Regions from separate parts of the Streptomyces sp. NPDC002467 genome, predicted to be linked through region 2. Evidence: riboswitches for the same ligand, from Rfam matches in the RefSeq annotation. Region 2 holds a riboswitch; each other region holds the start of a gene.
The links. A riboswitch is a leader RNA that binds a small molecule or an ion and turns the genes downstream of it on or off. The one in region 2 is predicted to bind cyclic di-AMP.
Positions count from the first base shown of each region.

Region 1: it holds a riboswitch for cyclic di-AMP, as region 2 does, so the genes downstream of both, ACFYYJ_RS18085 (transglycosylase family protein) here and ACFYYJ_RS32960 (M23 family metallopeptidase) in region 2, are expected to answer to the same signal.
Region 3: it holds a riboswitch for cyclic di-AMP, as region 2 does, so the genes downstream of both, ACFYYJ_RS10475 (peptidoglycan DD-metalloendopeptidase family protein) here and ACFYYJ_RS32960 (M23 family metallopeptidase) in region 2, are expected to answer to the same signal.

Region 1 is NZ_JBIARJ010000008.1:16,044-21,659, forward strand. It holds gene ACFYYJ_RS18065 (exopolyphosphatase) at 1-37, opposite strand, end outside; gene ACFYYJ_RS18070 (DUF501 domain-containing protein) at 34-594, opposite strand; gene ACFYYJ_RS18075 (septum formation initiator family protein) at 637-1,125, opposite strand; gene eno (phosphopyruvate hydratase) at 1,232-2,518, opposite strand; gene ACFYYJ_RS18085 (transglycosylase family protein) at 2,795-3,490, opposite strand; cyclic di-AMP (ydaO/yuaA leader) riboswitch at 3,493-3,663, opposite strand; gene ACFYYJ_RS18090 (transglycosylase family protein) at 3,940-4,989, opposite strand; gene ACFYYJ_RS18095 (cytochrome P450) at 5,093-5,616, opposite strand, start outside.
Region 2 is NZ_JBIARJ010000020.1:72,588-78,203, forward strand. It holds gene ACFYYJ_RS32945 (GNAT family N-acetyltransferase) at 1-925, opposite strand, end outside; gene ACFYYJ_RS32950 (HPr family phosphocarrier protein) at 1,116-1,397, shown strand; gene ACFYYJ_RS32955 (GntR family transcriptional regulator) at 1,860-2,537, opposite strand; gene ACFYYJ_RS32960 (M23 family metallopeptidase) at 2,713-3,504, opposite strand; cyclic di-AMP (ydaO/yuaA leader) riboswitch at 3,517-3,676, opposite strand; gene ACFYYJ_RS32965 (M16 family metallopeptidase) at 3,897-5,264, opposite strand; gene ACFYYJ_RS32970 (M16 family metallopeptidase) at 5,285-5,616, opposite strand, start outside.
Region 3 is NZ_JBIARJ010000004.1:171,086-176,701, reverse strand. It holds gene hpnH (adenosyl-hopene transferase HpnH) at 1-194, shown strand, start outside; gene ACFYYJ_RS10485 (aspartate aminotransferase family protein) at 191-1,594, shown strand; gene ACFYYJ_RS10480 (tyrosine-protein phosphatase) at 1,673-2,464, opposite strand; cyclic di-AMP (ydaO/yuaA leader) riboswitch at 2,789-2,961, shown strand; gene ACFYYJ_RS10475 (peptidoglycan DD-metalloendopeptidase family protein) at 2,966-3,958, shown strand; gene ACFYYJ_RS10470 (SGNH/GDSL hydrolase family protein) at 4,122-4,907, shown strand; gene ACFYYJ_RS10465 (MBL fold metallo-hydrolase) at 5,035-5,616, shown strand, end outside.

The DNA of each region.
Region 1 (5,616 bases), on a different contig from region 2:
AGTTGGTGCCGCAGTCGATGCCCGCGACCCGGGTCACTCGGACGCCTCTTCCTGGCCGTCCGCCTTCTCGGCCTCGTCCGCGCACGGGGTGACGCAGGGGCCCTTGGCCCACCACTCCGGCAGCATCGCGAGGGCCTCGTCGCCGAACGGGTTCACGCCCGGGCCCGCGGCCAGGGAGTGGCCGACCAGGACGTGCAGGCACTTCACCCGGTCCGGCATGCCGCCGGCGCTCGGGAAGCCCTGGAGCACCTCGATCGCGTCACGGCGCCGGATGTAGTCCTCGTGCGCGGCCCGGTAGGCGGCGGCCAGCTCCGGGTCCTCGGCGAGCCGGGCCTGCATCTCCTTCATCACGCCGTTGGCCTCCAGCGTGCCGATGGCGCCGGCGGCGCGGGGGCACGTCAGGTAGTACAGCGTCGGGAAGGGCGTGCCGTCGGGGAGCCGCGGGGCGGTCTCCACCACGTCCGGCTGGCCGCAGGGGCAGCGGTGCGCGATGGCGCGCAGCCCGCGCGGCGGGCGGCCGAGCTGCTGCTGGAAGGCGTCGACGTCGGCGTCGGTCGGCTCGGTCCGGTCGGTCTGGGGCGGGGGCGTCTGCATGCCTGGAGGAAGTCTCTTCGTTCTCGTGGATGGGTGCGGTGCTCAGTCGCCCGGGCGGTCGGCCTTGTCGACGCCGTCCCAGACGTTGGAGTACCAGGGCCGGACGGTACCGGCCTTGCCGGTGCGGTGCCGCTCGGCGGCCTCGGCTCCGGGGTCGGTCATGATGTAGCCGATCTCCCCCGGGCGCAGGAAGTGCAGGTGCTTGCGCGCCTGCTGCTCGGCGTAAGCGTCGTCCTGCCAGCGGGCCTTCTCGTCGCGGAGCCGCTCCAGGCGGTCCCGCGCCGCGGCGGCCGCCTTCTGCTGCTCCGCGATCTCCGAGCGCTGGGAGACGTACTGGCGCATCGGATACGCGAGGGCGACGACCAGCGTACAGAGGACGAGCACCAGGAGGGCCGCACGTCCGGTGAGCCGGCTGCGGCGTACCTGACGGCGCGACTGGGAGCGGTAGACGTGGGCGGCGGTCCGCTCGCCGAGCTGCTTGAGCCTGGTCGCGGTGGAGAAGGTGGAGAACCGATCCCGGTTCCCGGCCATTGATCCGCCTCCCCTGTGTACACGTACACGTACCAACCAATACGTCCCCGCACACGGTACGGGACCGAGTGCGGGGACGTACGGAGGCTAGACCCGGAGGTCCGGATCAGCCCTTGAAGCGGGGGAACGCGCTGCGACCCGCGTACACCGCGGCGTCGTCGAGGATCTCCTCGATGCGCAGCAGCTGGTTGTACTTGGCGACGCGGTCCGAGCGGGCCGGGGCGCCGGTCTTGATCTGACCACAGTTCACGGCGACGGCGAGGTCGGCGATGGTGACGTCCTCGGTCTCGCCGGAGCGGTGCGACATCATGCACTTGAAGCCGTTGCGCTGGGCCATCTCGACGGCGTCGAGGGTCTCGGTCAGCGAACCGATCTGGTTCACCTTCACGAGCAGGGCGTTCGCGGAGCCCTCCTCGATGCCGCGGGCCAGGCGCTCCGGGTTGGTGACGAAGAGGTCGTCGCCGACGATCTGCACCTTGGAGCCGATGCGGTCGGTGACGGTCTTCCAGCCGGCCCAGTCGTCCTCGAACAGCGGGTCCTCGATGGAGACGAGCGGGTACGCCGCGACGAGCTCCTCGTAGTACTCCGTCATCTCGGCGGCCGAGCGGGACTGGCCCTCGAACTCGTACTTGCCGTCCTTGTAGAACTCGGACGCGGCGACGTCGAGCGCGAGCGCGATGTCCTTGCCCGGGGTGTAGCCGGCCTGCTTGATGGCCTCGACGATGAGGTCGAGCGCGGCGCGGTTGGACTCCAGGTTCGGGGCGAAGCCGCCCTCGTCACCGAGACCGGTGGACAGGCCCTTGGTGTGCAGGACCTTCTTGAGGGTGTGGTAGACCTCGGCACCCCAGCGAAGGGCCTCGGAGAAGGACTCCGCGCCGATCGGGGCGATCATGAACTCCTGGATGTCGACGTTGGAGTCGGCGTGCGACCCACCGTTGAGGATGTTCATCATCGGAACGGGCAGCAGGTGCGCGTTCGGACCGCCGAGGTAGCGGAAGAGCGGAAGGTCGGAGGCCTCGGACGCGGCGTGCGCCACGGCGAGGGAGACGCCGAGGATGGCGTTGGCGCCGAGGGAGCCCTTGTTCTCGGTGGCGTCCAGGTCGATCATCGCCTGGTCGATCAGGCGCTGCTCGGTGGCGTCGTAGCCGACGAGCTCGGGGCCGAGCTGCTCGATGACGGCGAGGACGGCCTTCTCGACGCCCTTGCCGAGGTAGCGGTTGGGGTCACCGTCACGGAGCTCTACGGCTTCGAACGCTCCGGTGGAGGCACCGGACGGAACTGCAGCACGGCCGGTGCTGCCATCGTCGAGGCCCACCTCGACCTCGACCGTGGGGTTGCCTCGGGAGTCCAGGATTTCCCGGGCTACGACGACGTCGATGGACGGCACGAGCATCTCCTTCTGGGATGTGACGCTGGGTGTGCGGCGGCATGTCAGGCCATGGGACGGCCTTGCCGCTTAGAGCCTAACCGGCTCCGGGCACTCGGCCCGCCGACCGCCCGGGTCCTGGGACGAAAAAGGGCCCGAATACCCCCGTTCCAGGACATACGACTCTGGAGAAAGGTGTCTTGGCCCGCGCACACAGCACCGCCCGGCGCGTGGAGGGGAAGGCGCGCCGGGCGGTGTGGCTGTCACGTGTGGTGAAGACGCCTGCGGCTATTGCCGCATTGTTCAGCTGAGCTTCAGCTTCTGACCCGGGAAGATCAGGTCGGCGTCGGACACGGTGTCCTTGTTCAGCTCGAAGAGCTTCTCCCAGCCGCCCTTGACGCCGTTGGCGTCGGCGATGGCACCCAGGGTGTCGCCGTCCTTGACCTCGTACGAACCGTTCCCCGTCTTGGGGGCCTCGGTGCGCTCGGAGCGGGTGGTCGGGGCCGGGGTCTCGGAGCGCTTGGTCTCCGTCTTCTTCGGCTCGGCCTTCTTGGTCTCGGTCTTCTTCGGCTGGGTCTTCTTGGTGTCGGTCTTCGGGGTCTCCGTCGAGCCGCCGCCGGTGTAGGAGGAGTTCGACAGACCCACGCCGCAGGACGGCCAGGCGCCCTTGCCCTGGCCCTTGAGGACCTTCTCGGCGATGGCTATCTGCTGGGACTTCGAGGCCTGGTTGGCCTGCGGGGCGTACGACTTGCCGCCGTACGCGGCCCAGGTGGAGGAAGAGAACTGCAGGCCGCCGTAGTAGCCGTTACCCGTGTTGATGGACCAGTTGCCGCCGGACTCGCACTGGGCGACGCGGTCCCACTCGCTCGCGGTGGCGGCGCTCGCGGTGCCCGCGGCCATCAGGGGCGCGGCGACGACGGCGCCGGCGACACCGGCCAGCGTGGCGATGCGGACGGCCTTGGTGGCGCGACGGTGCTTGCCCTTGCCGGAAAGCAGCATGACGTTCTCCTCACCGACGCCTACGAGGTGAGCTGTCGGGTTCGGGCGGATGAGTTGCCCGGCCGTGCGACGCAGCGCACGTCTTGACCCCAAGCCGGTCGTGACCGTCTCTCAACGGCCGTTCCCGGCACTTACCTTGGTTCCCCCGCTCCTGCCTTCGGCGCTTGACGCGACGACTGTTCCCCCCGTCCGCCGGCAGGATTCGGCGATGCGGTCGAAGGAGCCCGCGGTGGCGGGCGATTCAGAAGGTAGGCAGGTCCCTCCCCGATGTTCAACGCGCGACATCGGGGAGAAACGGCCCCTACTTGCGTCCTTCTCGGGGGTGTTTGCGCAGGTGAGGACGGGGTTTGCGCAAGCCCCGAGGCGAGACACGCCAGTTGACCGGAAGAGACACATGTCTCACTTACAGAAAACAGACAATCAACTCTTACCGGTCAGCCGAAGTGCCCTTACTGTCCGGATAGATCCAGGTTCTGTCCGGGCTTGATCAAGTTGGCGTCCCCGCCGATGACCTGCTCATTGGCCTTGTAAAGGGCTCCCCAGCCGCCCTTGACGCCCTTGGCATCCGCGATGGCCGTCAGGCTGTCGCCCGACTTCACGGTGTACGTGGGCTTCGACGCGGCGTCAGACGCCCCGGAAGTCTCGGTGGCGGGCGCGCCGCGGTGCTTGCCGGTGCCGTCGGCGGACGTGACGGGCGGTGCGGTCGAGGCGTCAGGTGCTGTGGGGACGCCCGGGTTGGCGGGGTCGGTCGGGTTCACCGGGGGCAGGCTCGGGTCGGTCGGCGTCGTCGTGGGAGGCGCCGTCGGGGAGCCCGGGTCCGCAGGCTTACCCGAGTTGCCCTGATTGCCCTTACCGCCCTTGTTGTCCTGGTTGCCCTGGTCGCCCGGGTTGTTCGGGTTGCCCGGAGTCGTGGGCTGGTCAACCGGGAGGTCGGCCGGGGGCATGACGGGCAGTCCGAGGTTCGGCCCGAGCGGACCGTCGGCGATCCCCGGGGTCGGAGCCCCGAAGTCGGTGGACGGCGGCACGGCTCCGGAGGGCGGCACGACGTCGTCCGGACGGGAGGGCGTGGGCTTCACGCCGCCCTGGTGGCCCGGCTGTCCGGGGTCGACCACCGCGGCGGGGCCCTGCGCGTCCAGCCCGGCGGGCGCGGCGCACATCGGCCATGCCTGCGGGCCCTTCGCCGCGAGCACCCGCTCGGCGATGGCGATCTGCTGGGAACGGCTGGCGAGGTCGGCCCGATCGGCGAACTCGAGCCCGCCGGCCTCGCGCCACTCCTCCTGGGTGAACTGGAGCCCGCCGTAGGCACCGCTGCCGAAGTTGGCGCTCCAGCTGCCGCCGCTCTCGCATTCGGCGACCTTGTCCCACGTGGAGGTGTCGGCCGCGCTCGCGCCGGTGGCGGCGAGCAGCGGCAGGGCCAGCGCGGAGCCGGTGACTCCGGCGGTGACGACTATCGCGGGCACCTGACGGGGGCGTCTGTGGCGGCCGTTCCCGGAACGCATGAGGCTGCACCTTTCGCATAACGGCTGGGTAACGGCAGAACCTAGCCTCCATCGAACGCATGTCACAAGTTCAGTCGGGAACTGACTCCGGGTCAGGCACCCCTCAGATGTTCGGGACTGCGAAGCGAACGGGAAGAGTGCGCAGGCCACGCATGATGAGTCCGCCGCGCCAGCGCAGCTCTTCGGGCGGAACGGCGAGTTCCAGATCCGGCAGACGCGTCAGCAAACTCGCGAGCGCGGTCTGTCCTTCGAGTCGGGCGAGCGGAGCACCCAGGCAGTAGTGGATGCCGTGCCCGTAGCCGAGGTGCTGATTGTCACTCCGGGAGAGGTCCAGGGTGTCCGGGTCGGCGAACCGCTCGGGGTCCCGGTCGGCCGCCGCGAGGACGACCAGGACCGGATCGCCGGTCTCGATCGGCTCGCCGCCGAGGGTCATCGACTCGGTGGCGAACCGCCACGTCGCCAGCTCCACCGGGCCGTCGTAGCGCAGGAGTTCCTCGATCCCGGTCTCCAGCAGGCCGGTCTCCCCGGCGGCGAGGGAAGCCTGGAGGCGCTCGCGCTGGTCGGGGTTCATGAAGAGGGCGTGCAGTCCGTTGCCGATCAGGTTGACCGTGGTTTCGAAACCGGCGA
Region 2 (5,616 bases):
CCCCGTATCCGGCGGACAGGACGACGAGGCCCTGCACCCCGTGCTCGCCGCAGGCGGCCACGGCTTCCGGGACCCGGTCGGCGGGGACGGCGATCACGGCGAGGTCGACGGGCGCGCCGATGGCCTCGACGGTGCGGTAGGCGCGGACGCCGTCGAGCAGGTCGCGGGTGACGGCCTCGTTGACGGCGTAGAGGTGGCCGTGGAAGCCGCTGTCGCGCAGGTTGCGCAGGGCGGCCGCGCCGACGCCGGCCCCGGAGCGGCTGACGCCGACGACCGCCACCGAGCCGGGGGCGAGCAGGCGCTGCACCGAGCGCGCCTCGGCGCGCTGTTCGCGGGCGCGCTGCACGGCGAGCGAATGGGCGGTGGGTTCGAGGTCGAGGGTGAGGTGGACGGAGCCGTCCTCGAAGCTGCGCTTCTGCTCGTAGCCCACGTCCGTGAACACCTTGATCATCTTGGTGTTGGCGGGCAGCACCTCGGCGGCGAAGCGGCGGATGCCGCGCTCCCGGGCCACCGCTCCGATGTGTTCGAGGAGGGCGGAGGCGACCCCGCGGCCCTGGTGGGCGTCCTGGACGAGGAAGGCGACCTCGGCTTCGTCGGCGGGGGCGGAGGCGGGGCGCCCGTCGGGGCCGATGCGGTCGTAGCGGACGGTGCCGATGAACTCCCCGCCGATGGTCGCCGCGAGGCCGACGCGGTCCACGTAGTCGTGGTGCGTGAAGCGGTGCACGTCGCGGTCGGAGAGGCGGGGGTAGGGCGCGAAGAACCGGTAGTACTTCGACTCGTCGGAGACCTGCTCGTAGAAGCTGACCAGGCGACCCGCGTCCGCGGTGGTGATCGGCCTGATGCGGGCGGTACCGCCGTCGCGCAGGACGACGTCCGCTTCCCAGTGGGCCGGGTACGAGGGGTCCGACTCGTTGGTCATGCCCATACCTTACGGGCCGGAGGCGCGCCGGGACGGGGCGGGTCGCGCTCGCGCGGCGCTATGGGCAATTCCGGACGAAACGGTGCAAGCTGGGGAGGGCCGAACGGCGGGAGATTCGAGACGAAGGTCGGTTCGAGCATTCCGGGCTTCGTGAGAGACTGGTCTAGACAACCGTAAGAACCTGAAGGGCATCACCATGGCAGAGCGCCGCGTCAACGTCGGTTGGGCCGAGGGCCTGCACGCTCGTCCCGCCTCGATCTTCGTCCGTGCGACGACCGCTTCCGGCGTCCCGGTGACCATCGCGAAGGCCGGCGGCGACCCCGTCAACGCCGGTTCCATGCTCGCGGTTCTGGGCCTGGGCGCCCAGGGCGGCGAGGAGATCGTCCTCGCCTCCGAGGCCGATGGCGCGGAGGTCGCGCTGGACCGCCTCGCGAAGCTGGTCGCCGAGGGTCTCGAGGAGCTCCCCGAGACCGTCTGACCCTTCGGGTTCGCCACACACCCGCCGAAGCCGCGGCCCCTCCCGGGCGCCGCGGCTTCGGCATGTCCCGCACCTGCGAGCCGGGGCGTACGCCACCACCTGGCGAGCCGGGGTCGAGGGCAATCCAGCCACTCCCGCCGTCACCCGCGAGCCGAGGTGGGGCCAATCCAGCCCCACAAGCCGTCACCCGCGAGCCGAGGTCGGGGCATTCCAGCCCCTCCGGCGTTTGAGGAGCGGGGTGCGGGGCGGAGCCCCGGCGGCGGAGCCGCACCCGACCCGACGGCCCGGCCGCGCCCCCATAAAGGCCCGGCGCAGCCGAACGGCACGCCCCGGAATTCCGCACACAGAAATCAACCGGCCGCGCACAGCGGATCACACCGCACGGCACAGCGAATTAACTAAAGCCGGAATTCGACCCACACCGCACCGACACCGGCACGCGTCCTTTGTATACGGCCGCTGTTAATGCCGACCGCTCGACATGTTTACGGCAGGTTGCGAAGTGCTCACCGCCGCCCCGATCCGCAACCGGTGCGCCCCGACGGCTCGCTCCGCGTGGGCCGCCGCCAGTACCCGCGCCCGCTCCGCGTCACCCCGGGCCACGGCGTCCACCACCGCGCCGTGCTCCGCCCAGGACTCCACCGGCCGGGCCGGCGCCTCCACCACGTACATCCACGCGACCTTGTGCCGCATCTGCGTGAGCAGCGCGATCAGCCCCGGGCTGCCCGAGGCCTGCGCGAGCGTCTCGTGGAACCAGCCGCCCAGGGACCGCAGGTCCTCCCCCTGGCCCCGCCTGGCCCGCTCCTGGCCCAGCCTGACCAGCCCCCGCAGCACCTTGAGGTGCGCCTCGGTCCGCCGCCGGGCGGCACGGGCGGCGGCGAGCGGCTCCAGCAGCATCCGCAGCTCCAGCAGATCGGCGGCCTCCTGCTCCGTCGGCTCGGCCACACAGGCCCCCGCGTGCCGTCGCGTGGTCACGAACCCCTCGGACTCCAGGGTCCGCAGCGCCTCGCGGACCGGGACGCGGGAGACCCCGTACCGGCGGGCCAGGACCTCCTCGGTCAGCCTGCCGCCCGGACCGAAGGCCCCGGAGACGATGTCGTCGCGAATTGCCGTGCATACCGCGTGCGCAGGAATACGCAAGACCGGACCTCCGCTTTTCCGACTCACACCCTCATTGGTGCCACCACTGCTGCGACTCTATTGCAACACACGACAATTTCCGAGAGCGGCCGGAAATGGGAATCCCGCGGAAACACGAAGACCCCGGCTCGGAGAGCCGGGGTCTTCGGTGAAGCGGGCGGTGCGGCGGAGTCGATCAGAGGTCGACGCCGTGCGAGCGCAGGTAGGCGAGGGGGTTGATGTCCGAGCCGTACTTGGCGCCGGTACGGGCCTCGAAGTGCAGGTGCGGGCCGCTGGAGTTGCCCGTGGAGCCCGACAGGCCGATCTGCTGGCCCGCGGTGACCTGCTGGCCGACGGAGACGTTCAGCCGCAGCATGTGGCCGTACTGCGTGTACGTGCCGTCGTTGTGCTTGATGACGACGTTGTTGCCGTACGCGCCACCCCAGCCCGCCTCGACGACGACGCCCGCGCCCACCGCGTGGACCGAGGTGCCCTCGTCGGCGTGGAAGTCGATGCCCGTGTGGCTGCCGGAGGACCACATGCCGCCGCCCGCGTGGTACTGCGTGGAGACGTAGGAGCCGTCGACCGGGGCGACGAAGGTGTTGAGGCGCTTGCGTTCCTCCTCGCGGGCCGCGCGCTCGGCGGCGTCGCGCTCGGCCTTCGCCTTGGCCTCGGCGAGGCGCTTGGCCTCGGCGGCCTGCTGCTTGGCGTCGGCCTCGGCCTGCGCCTTGGCGGCGGCGCGCTGCTGGGAGTCGGCCTGCTCGGTGATGTCGCCCTGGAGTTCATCGGCGACGACCACGGCACCGAGCGTGTTGTCCTGGGAGTGGTTGTTGCCACCGTTGTCCGCGGCGAAGGCCGGGGCGGCGATGGTGGCGACGACGCCAGTGGTGGCGAGGGCGGCTATGCCGGCGTAACCGGCGGTCTTGCGGCTCAGACGGCTGGAACCGCGGTGCTTGCCGGACGCAGCGGGACGACTGCCAAACGCCATGGAGGGGCTGATCCTTTCCTTCCTTCTCGCCTACCGGGTTAGCTGACGGGTTCGGAGCAGGAAGGTCTCCTACGGGCCTCCTCTTGCGAGGCGGTCCGATTCACCCCAGGGACTGATGTGGGTCCCCGGCTCCCCAGGCTCGCGCCTGACGGGGACTCGGCGATCGCTGACCGGTGCCGCGGATGCGGCGCGTACAACTGACGGACAGCACGGCCGACGCTAGGCGGATCATCAGCCAATCACCAAACAGACACGCCCTTTTGTTGCGTACGCCACACCGCAAACAAGCAACCTCGCCACCAAACGGACAAAAGGGGCCCGGGCGGTCAAGCCGCCCGGGCCCCTTCAAGAAGCCCTGTTCAGGCGCCAGTTGGGGGCGCCGATGGGTCACTTCAGTTGGTGACGACGCTCACTTCACCGATGCCGAGGGCGCGCACCGGCTCCTCGATCAGCGACGCGTCGCCCACGAGCACCGTGACGAGCCGGTCCGCGGGGAAGGCGCTCACGACCGCCGAAGTGGCCTCCACGGTGCCGGTCTCGGCGAGCCGCGCGTACAACTGCGCCTGGAAGTCGTCCGGGAGTTCCTGCTCGACCTGGTCGGCGAGGGTGCCGGCGACCGAGGCCGCCGTCTCGAACTTCAGCGGGGCCACGCCCACCAGGTTCTGCACCGCCACGTCCCGTTCGGCGTCGGTCAGGCCGCCCTCCGCGAGGGTGCGGAGCACCTTCCAGAGGTCCTCCAGGGCCGGTCCGGTGTTCGGGGTGTCCACCGAGCCGCTGATGGCCAGCATCGAGGCGCCCTTGCCGTCCGCGGTGGAGCGCAGCACCTGGCCGAAGGCGCGCACCCCGTAGGTGTACCCCTTCTCCTCGCGCAGCACCTTGTCCAGGCGGGAGGTGAGAGTGCCGCCCAGGCAGTACGTGCCGAGCACCTGGGGCGCCCAGACCCGGTCGTGGCGGTCCGGCCCGATGCGGCCGATCAGCAGCTGCGTCTGGACCGCGCCGGGCCGGTCCACGATGACCACTCGGCCCGTGTCGTCGGCGGTGATCGGCGGCACCGGGCGCGGCTCGGCGGTGTTACCGGTCCACGCGCCCAGGGTGTCGGCCAGGACGGCGTCCAGGTCGATGCCGGTGAGGTCGCCGACGACCACCGCGGTGGCGGTGGCGGGGCGTACGTGGGCCTCGTAGAAGGCGCGTACGGCGGTCGCGTCGATCCGGGCGACCGTCTCCTCGGTGCCCTGGCGCGGGCGGGACATCCGCAGGGTGGCCGGGAAGAGCTCCTTGGAAAGCTGCTTGGCGGCCCGGCGCTGCGGGTTGGCCTGCTCGTGCGGGATCTCGTCGAGCCGGTTGCGCACCAGCCGGTCGACCTCGCTGTCGGCGAAGGCGGGGGCGCGCAGCGCCTCGGCGAGCAGACCCAGGGCCTTGTGCAGGCGGGAGGCCGGGACCTCCAGGGAGACCCGCAGGCCCGGGTGGTCGGCGTGCGCGTCGAGGGTGGCGCCGCAGCGCTCCAGCTCGGCGGCGAACTCCTCGGCGGAGTGCTTGTCGGTGCCCTCGGAGAGCGCGCGGGCCATGATGGTGGCCACGCCGTCCAGGCCCTCGGGCTCCGCGTCCAGCGGGGCGGCGAGGTTGATCTCGACGGCGACGACCTGCTGGCCCGGCCGGTGGCAGCGCAGCAGGGTGAGGCCGTTGGACAGCACGCCGCGCTCGGGGGCGGGGAAGGCCCACGGCCTGGCCTCGCCGGCCTGCGGCCGCGGGTGGAAGGTCATCGTGACGGCTGCGGTGTCGCTCACTGCTCCGCCCCCTCGTTCTCGTCGCTCTCGTCGGACTCGGCGGACTCCTCGGAGCCCGGCAGCGGCTCGTAGACCAGCACCGCGCGGTTGTCGGGGCGCAGTCGGGCCGCGGCCACGGCCTGCACCTCCTCCGCGGTGACGGCGAGGACCCGCTGTACGGCGGTCAGCGCCAGCTGCGGGTCGCCGAACAGCACCGCGAAACGGCACAGTTCGTCCGCGCGGCCGGCCACCGTGCTCAGCCGGTCCAGCCACTCCCGCTCCAGCTGCGCCTGTGCGCGCTCCATCTCCTCGGCGGTCGGGCCCTCGGCGGCGAACCGCGCGAGTTCCT
Region 3 (5,616 bases), on a different contig from region 2:
TTCCCACCTACCGGGAACTGATCGAGGACACCGACTGGAGCAAGTACGGCCGCGGCAAGGACCCGCGCTGCGCCAACTGCATGGCGCACTGCGGTTACGAGCCCACCGCCGTCCTCGCCACCATGGGTTCGCTCAAGGAATCCCTCCGCGCGGCCCGCGAGACGGTCGGCGGCAACCGGGACCGGTCGGCATGACGACGGAGGCGCGAGGGGGGAAGGGCTTCGACCTCGGCGCCCTGCTGGCGGCGCGCGGGGCGGAGCGGTACGAACTGCACGCGAGGCACCTCAACCACCAACTGCCCCGGATGCTGCACACCATCGGCTTCGACAAGGTCTACGAGCGGGCCGAGGGCGCCCACTTCTGGGACGCCGAGGGCAACGACTACCTGGACATGCTGGCGGGCTTCGGGGTGATGGGCCTGGGCCGCCACCACCCCGTCGTGCGGCAGGCCCTGCACGACGTCCTGGACGCCCAGCTCGCCGACCTGACCCGCTTCGACTGCCAGCCGCTGCCCGGGCTGCTGGCCGAGAAGCTGCTCTCGTACAGCCCCCACCTGGACCGGGTCTTCTTCGGCAACAGCGGCACCGAGGCCGTGGAGACCGCCCTGAAGTTCGCCCGGTACGCCACCGGGCGGCCGAGGATCCTCTACTGCGACCACGCCTTCCACGGGCTGACCACGGGCTCGCTGTCGGTCAACGGGGAGAGCGGCTTCCGGGACGGCTTCGCCCCGCTGCTCCCCGACACGAGGATCGCGCTGGGGGACCTGGCCGCCCTGGAGCGCGAGCTCCGCAAGGGCGACGTGGCCGCCCTCGTCGTCGAACCGATCCAGGGCAAGGGGGTCCTCGCGGCCCCGCCCGGCTTCCTGCCCGCCGCGCAGGAACTGCTGCACCGGCACAAGGCGCTGCTGATCGCGGACGAGGTGCAGACCGGGCTGGGGCGCACCGGCGACTTCTACGCCTACCAGCACGAGCCGGGCGTGGAACCGGACCTGGTCTGCGTGGCCAAGGCGCTGTCGGGCGGCTACGTGCCGGTCGGCGCGACCCTGGGCAAGGACTGGATCTTCAAGAAGGTCTACTCCTCCATGGACCGGGTGCTCGTGCACTCCGCGAGCTTCGGCTCGAACGCGCAGGCGATGGCCGCCGGGCTGGCGGTGCTCTCGGTCATGGAGGACGAGGAGGTCGTGGCCAACGCCCGGGCGATGGGCGACCTGCTGCGCGGGCGGCTGGCCGCGCTCGTGGACGAGTACGAACTGCTCCACGAGGTCCGCGGGCGCGGGCTGATGATCGGCATCGAGTTCGGCCGGCCGTCCTCGCTCGGGCTGCGCAGCCGCTGGACGATGCTCCAGGCGGCCCGCAAGGGGCTCTTCGCGCAGATGGTCGTGGTGCCGCTGCTCCAGAAGCACCGGATCCTCACGCAGGTCTCCGGGGACCACCTGGAGGTGATCAAGCTCATCCCGCCGCTGATCGTGGACGAGCACGACGTCGACCGGTTCGTCGGGGCCTTCCGCGCGGTCATGGACGAGGCGCACGGCGGGTCGGGACTCATGTGGGACTTCGGCAGGACCCTGGTCAAGCAGGCGGTCGGCAACCGCTGACCGCGGGACGTGGGGCCGACGGGGAGGGTGACCGACGGGGAGGGGAGCGCGCGGGCGCGCTCCCCTCCGGCCCGCACGTCAGTCGAGCAGCCGCTCGCGCAGCCGGCTCCGGGTCTCGGGCGTGAGTCCGAGCCCCTGCTCCAGGTAGCGGTCCACGCCGCCCCAGGTCTCCTCGATGGTGTCGAAGGCGCCGAGCAGGTACTCGGCGCGGGCGTCGAAGAGCGGGGCGAGCAGCTCCGTCACCTCGGGGGAGCGGGCCTCGGCGGAGTCGTCGCTCCGGCGGACCCGGTAGCGGCGGTGCGGGGCGTTCGACTCCAGGTAGTCCGCGACGATCGCCTCGCGCTCGACGCCCAGGGCGAGCAGGGTGACGGCGATCGACAGACCGGCCCGGTCCTTGCCGGCGGCGCAGTGCATGAGCGCCGGGACGCTGTCCTCGGCGAGGGCGTGCAGGACCCGGCCGTGCTCGGCCGTGCGGCTCTTGATCATCGATCGGTACGAGTTCGCCATCCGGGCCGCCCCCTTCCCGTCGCCCAGGATCCCGCGGAGCTGTTCGAGGTCGCCGTCGCGGACCATCTTCCAGAACTCCCGGCCGTCGGCCGGATCCGAGAGGGGGATGTTCACGTTCCGCACGCCGGGCAGTTCCACGTCCGGGCCCTCCAGCGCGTGGTCGGCGCCGTTGCGGAAGTCGAAGACGGTGTGGAGGCCGAGTGAACCGAGGAACTCTGTATCGGTTTCAGTGGCATGCGCCAGATGTCCGCTTCGGAACAGTCGTCCCGTCCTGACCCTTCGTCCATCAGAAGTCGGCAATCCGCCCACATCGCGGAAATTGCGCACTCCGGACAGTTCCGGCTCCTGTATCTGCTGGGTCAAGGGAACTCCTCCGCTTCGTGATGCTGCTCGTGGGTGCTCTGTCCGAATTACACTACTTGGCGACAACTTGCCATAAGCGGAGGCGAGATCGGGCGCGTCCCCGTGAGCCAGATCATACGGTGACCGTGAGTGCCTGATCGCGAAAGTCGAATGCCTTCGCAGGACCGGTTGTTGACGGACCGGAATGGACGGAGGGTGACCGGCATTCCCCCGGTTTCCCGTCCCTGTGATTCCGTCAGGAAATTCACGGCTTGTTCGGTGCGGCCTTTTGGGATTACGTTCGCGACCGATCCGGGTGGATCGCCGAATCCTGCCGCCGCCCGGAAACCGCACCCGACCATTCACGCGCGGCAGGAGCGGGGGAACCAGGTAAGCCGCTGTCCCGGAACTCGACCCCGGGACGGCTAGGGGTGAAGCCGAACATGTTCCGTTCATGTGCGGCCGGACATCTCCAGTCCGAACCCGACAGCTCACCTCGCAGGCGCCGGAGAGGAATTCGCCATGCCTGCAAAGGGTAAGCACCGCCGCCCCAAGTCCCTTTCGATATCGCGCGGCTTCGCCGTCGCCGGCACCGGTGGCGCGGCCCTCGCGCTGCCGCTGATGGGTGCTGCCGGTGCCCACGCTGCCGGCGCCCCGGCCACCGCGACGACGGCCACGACCACCGTGGCCCCCGCGGCTGCCCCGCAGGTCCCCGCCGCGCTCAGGGCGGAGTCCGCCGCGCCGACCGTCTACACGGTCGTTCCCGGCGACTGCCTCTCCAAGATCGCCGCCGAGAGCCGGCTGTCCGGAGGCTGGCAGCAGCTCTACGCAGACAACCGCGAGGCGGTCGGCGGCGACCCCGATCTGATCCACCCCGGCCTGAAGCTGAACCTCGGCGGTGCGGGCGAGGCGGCGGCTCCGGCGGCTCCGGCGGAATCCGCCCCCGAGGAATCCGCCCCGGAGGAATCCGCTCCGGAGACCGCGCCCCGGACCGCGCACAAGGCCGCCCCCAAGGCCGCCGAGCAGAGCGCTCCGGAGGCGGCCGAGCAGGCCGCTCCGGCGCAGCGCGAGTCCGCGGCCGAGGCCCCCGCGGCCAAGACGTCGGCCTCCGGGTTCGTCGCCCCGCTCGCCAGTACCGGCATCTCCACCCAGTACAAGGTCGCGGGCAGCATGTGGTCCTCCGGCTACCACACCGGTGTCGACTTCGTCGCGAGCTCCGGCACCACGGTCCGCGCGGTCGGCGCGGGCACCGTCGTCTCCGCCGGCTGGGGCGGCGCGTACGGCAACGAGGTCGTCATCCGACACGCGGACGGCAACTACTCGCAGTACGGCCACCTCTCCTCGCTGTCCGTCTCGGTCGGCCAGAGCGTCACCGCCGGCCAGACCATCGGCCTGTCCGGTTCCACCGGCAATTCGACCGGCCCGCACCTGCACTTCGAGATCCGCACGGGCCCGTCCTACGGTTCCGACATCGACCCGCTGGCCTACCTCCGGGCGAAGGGCGTCAGCGTCTGACGGCAGCCGCCGTCGGAGCACGGACACGCGTGAGGCCGGGACCCGAGGGGGGTCCCGGCCTCACGTGTACGTGTTCCTTATCTCCCGGGTGGTAAAGATCACGGCCCGTCAACCCCTCATTACGTTGGCGTAGGTTGGTTACGAGAGTGAAGGATGTCGTCTCGTGGCAGCGACGACGACGAAAATCAAGACCATCGGCTCGTACGCGGCGATCGGGGACAGCTTCACCGAGGGCGTGGGGGACCCGGGACCCGGGGACACTTATCTCGGCTGGGCGGACCGGCTCGCCGTGCTCTTGGCCGACCAGCATCCGGAGGGCGAATTCCGGTACGCGAACCTGGCCGTGCGCGGCAAACTGCTCGACCAGATCGTGGCCGACCAGGTCCCGCGGGCCAAGGCGCTCGCGCCGGACCTCGTGACCTTCTGCGCGGGCGGCAACGACATCATCCGCCCCGGCACCGACCCCGACGACGTGGCGGAGCGCTTCGAGGCGGCCGTCGCCGACCTCACCGGAGCCGTCGGCCGGGTCGTGATCACCACCGGCTTCGACACCCGGGGCGTACCGGTACTCAAGCACCTCCGGGGCAAGGTGGCGACGTACAGCGTCCACGTCCGCGCCATCGCCGACCGGTACGACTGCCCGGTGCTCGACCTCTGGTCCCTGAGGTCCGTACAGGACCGCAGAGCGTGGGACACCGACCGGCTGCACCTGTCGCCCGAGGGGCACACCCGGGTCGCGCTGCGCGCCGCGCAGGTGCTCGGACTGGACGTGCCGGCCGACCCCGACCAGCCCTGGCCGCCGGAGCGCCCGCGCGGCTCGGTCGACGTGACCCGGGACAACATCCACTGGGCGCGCGAGCACCTGGTGCCCTGGATCGGCCGCCGGCTGCGCGGCGAGTCCTCCGGGGACCACGTCGAGGCGAAGCGGCCCGACCTGCTGCCGCTGTAGGAGAGCAGGGGGAACGACACGCAGGGGGAATGCGGAATCCTTCGGGGCCGGTGTGCGTTGGGATGCTCGTAGACCGACGGACGTCCCGACCGCGCCGTCATCCGACCGCACCGCCCCTGGAGGCGCCTTGACCGGCTCTCGTCCCCTGCGTCCCCGGCTGCGCGCCCTGCGGCCCGAAGCCTTCGGCGCGGACCCCTCGGGGGCCCGGCTGGAGCGGATCCGCCGCTCGCCGAACTTCGCCGACGGCGTCTTCCAGAACCCGGTCGGCGCCCGGAACAGGCCCTCCGGGTCGATGGCGGAATTCGCGAAGATCTACTTCCACCGTGAGCAGCGGATCCGGCGGGCGCCCGCCGCCCCGATCCCGGTCTACCCGACCACCCTCGCCGAACTGGCGAAACCGCCGGTCAGCGGGTTGCGCCTGACCTGGATGGGCCATTCCAGCGTGCTCGCCGAGATCGACGGCCGCCGGGTCCTCTTCGACCCCGTGTGGGGCCAGAGGTGCTCCCCCTTCCCCTTCGCCGGTCCCAAGCGGCTGCACCCCGTACCGGTCCCGCCGGCCTCGCTGGGCACCGTCGACGTCGTGGTCATCTCGCACGACCACTACGACCACCTGGACCTGCCGACGATCAAGGCGCTGGCCGGTACGGACACGGTCTTCGCCGTCCCGCTGGGCGTCGGCGCCCACCTGGAGCACTGGGGCGTCCCGGCC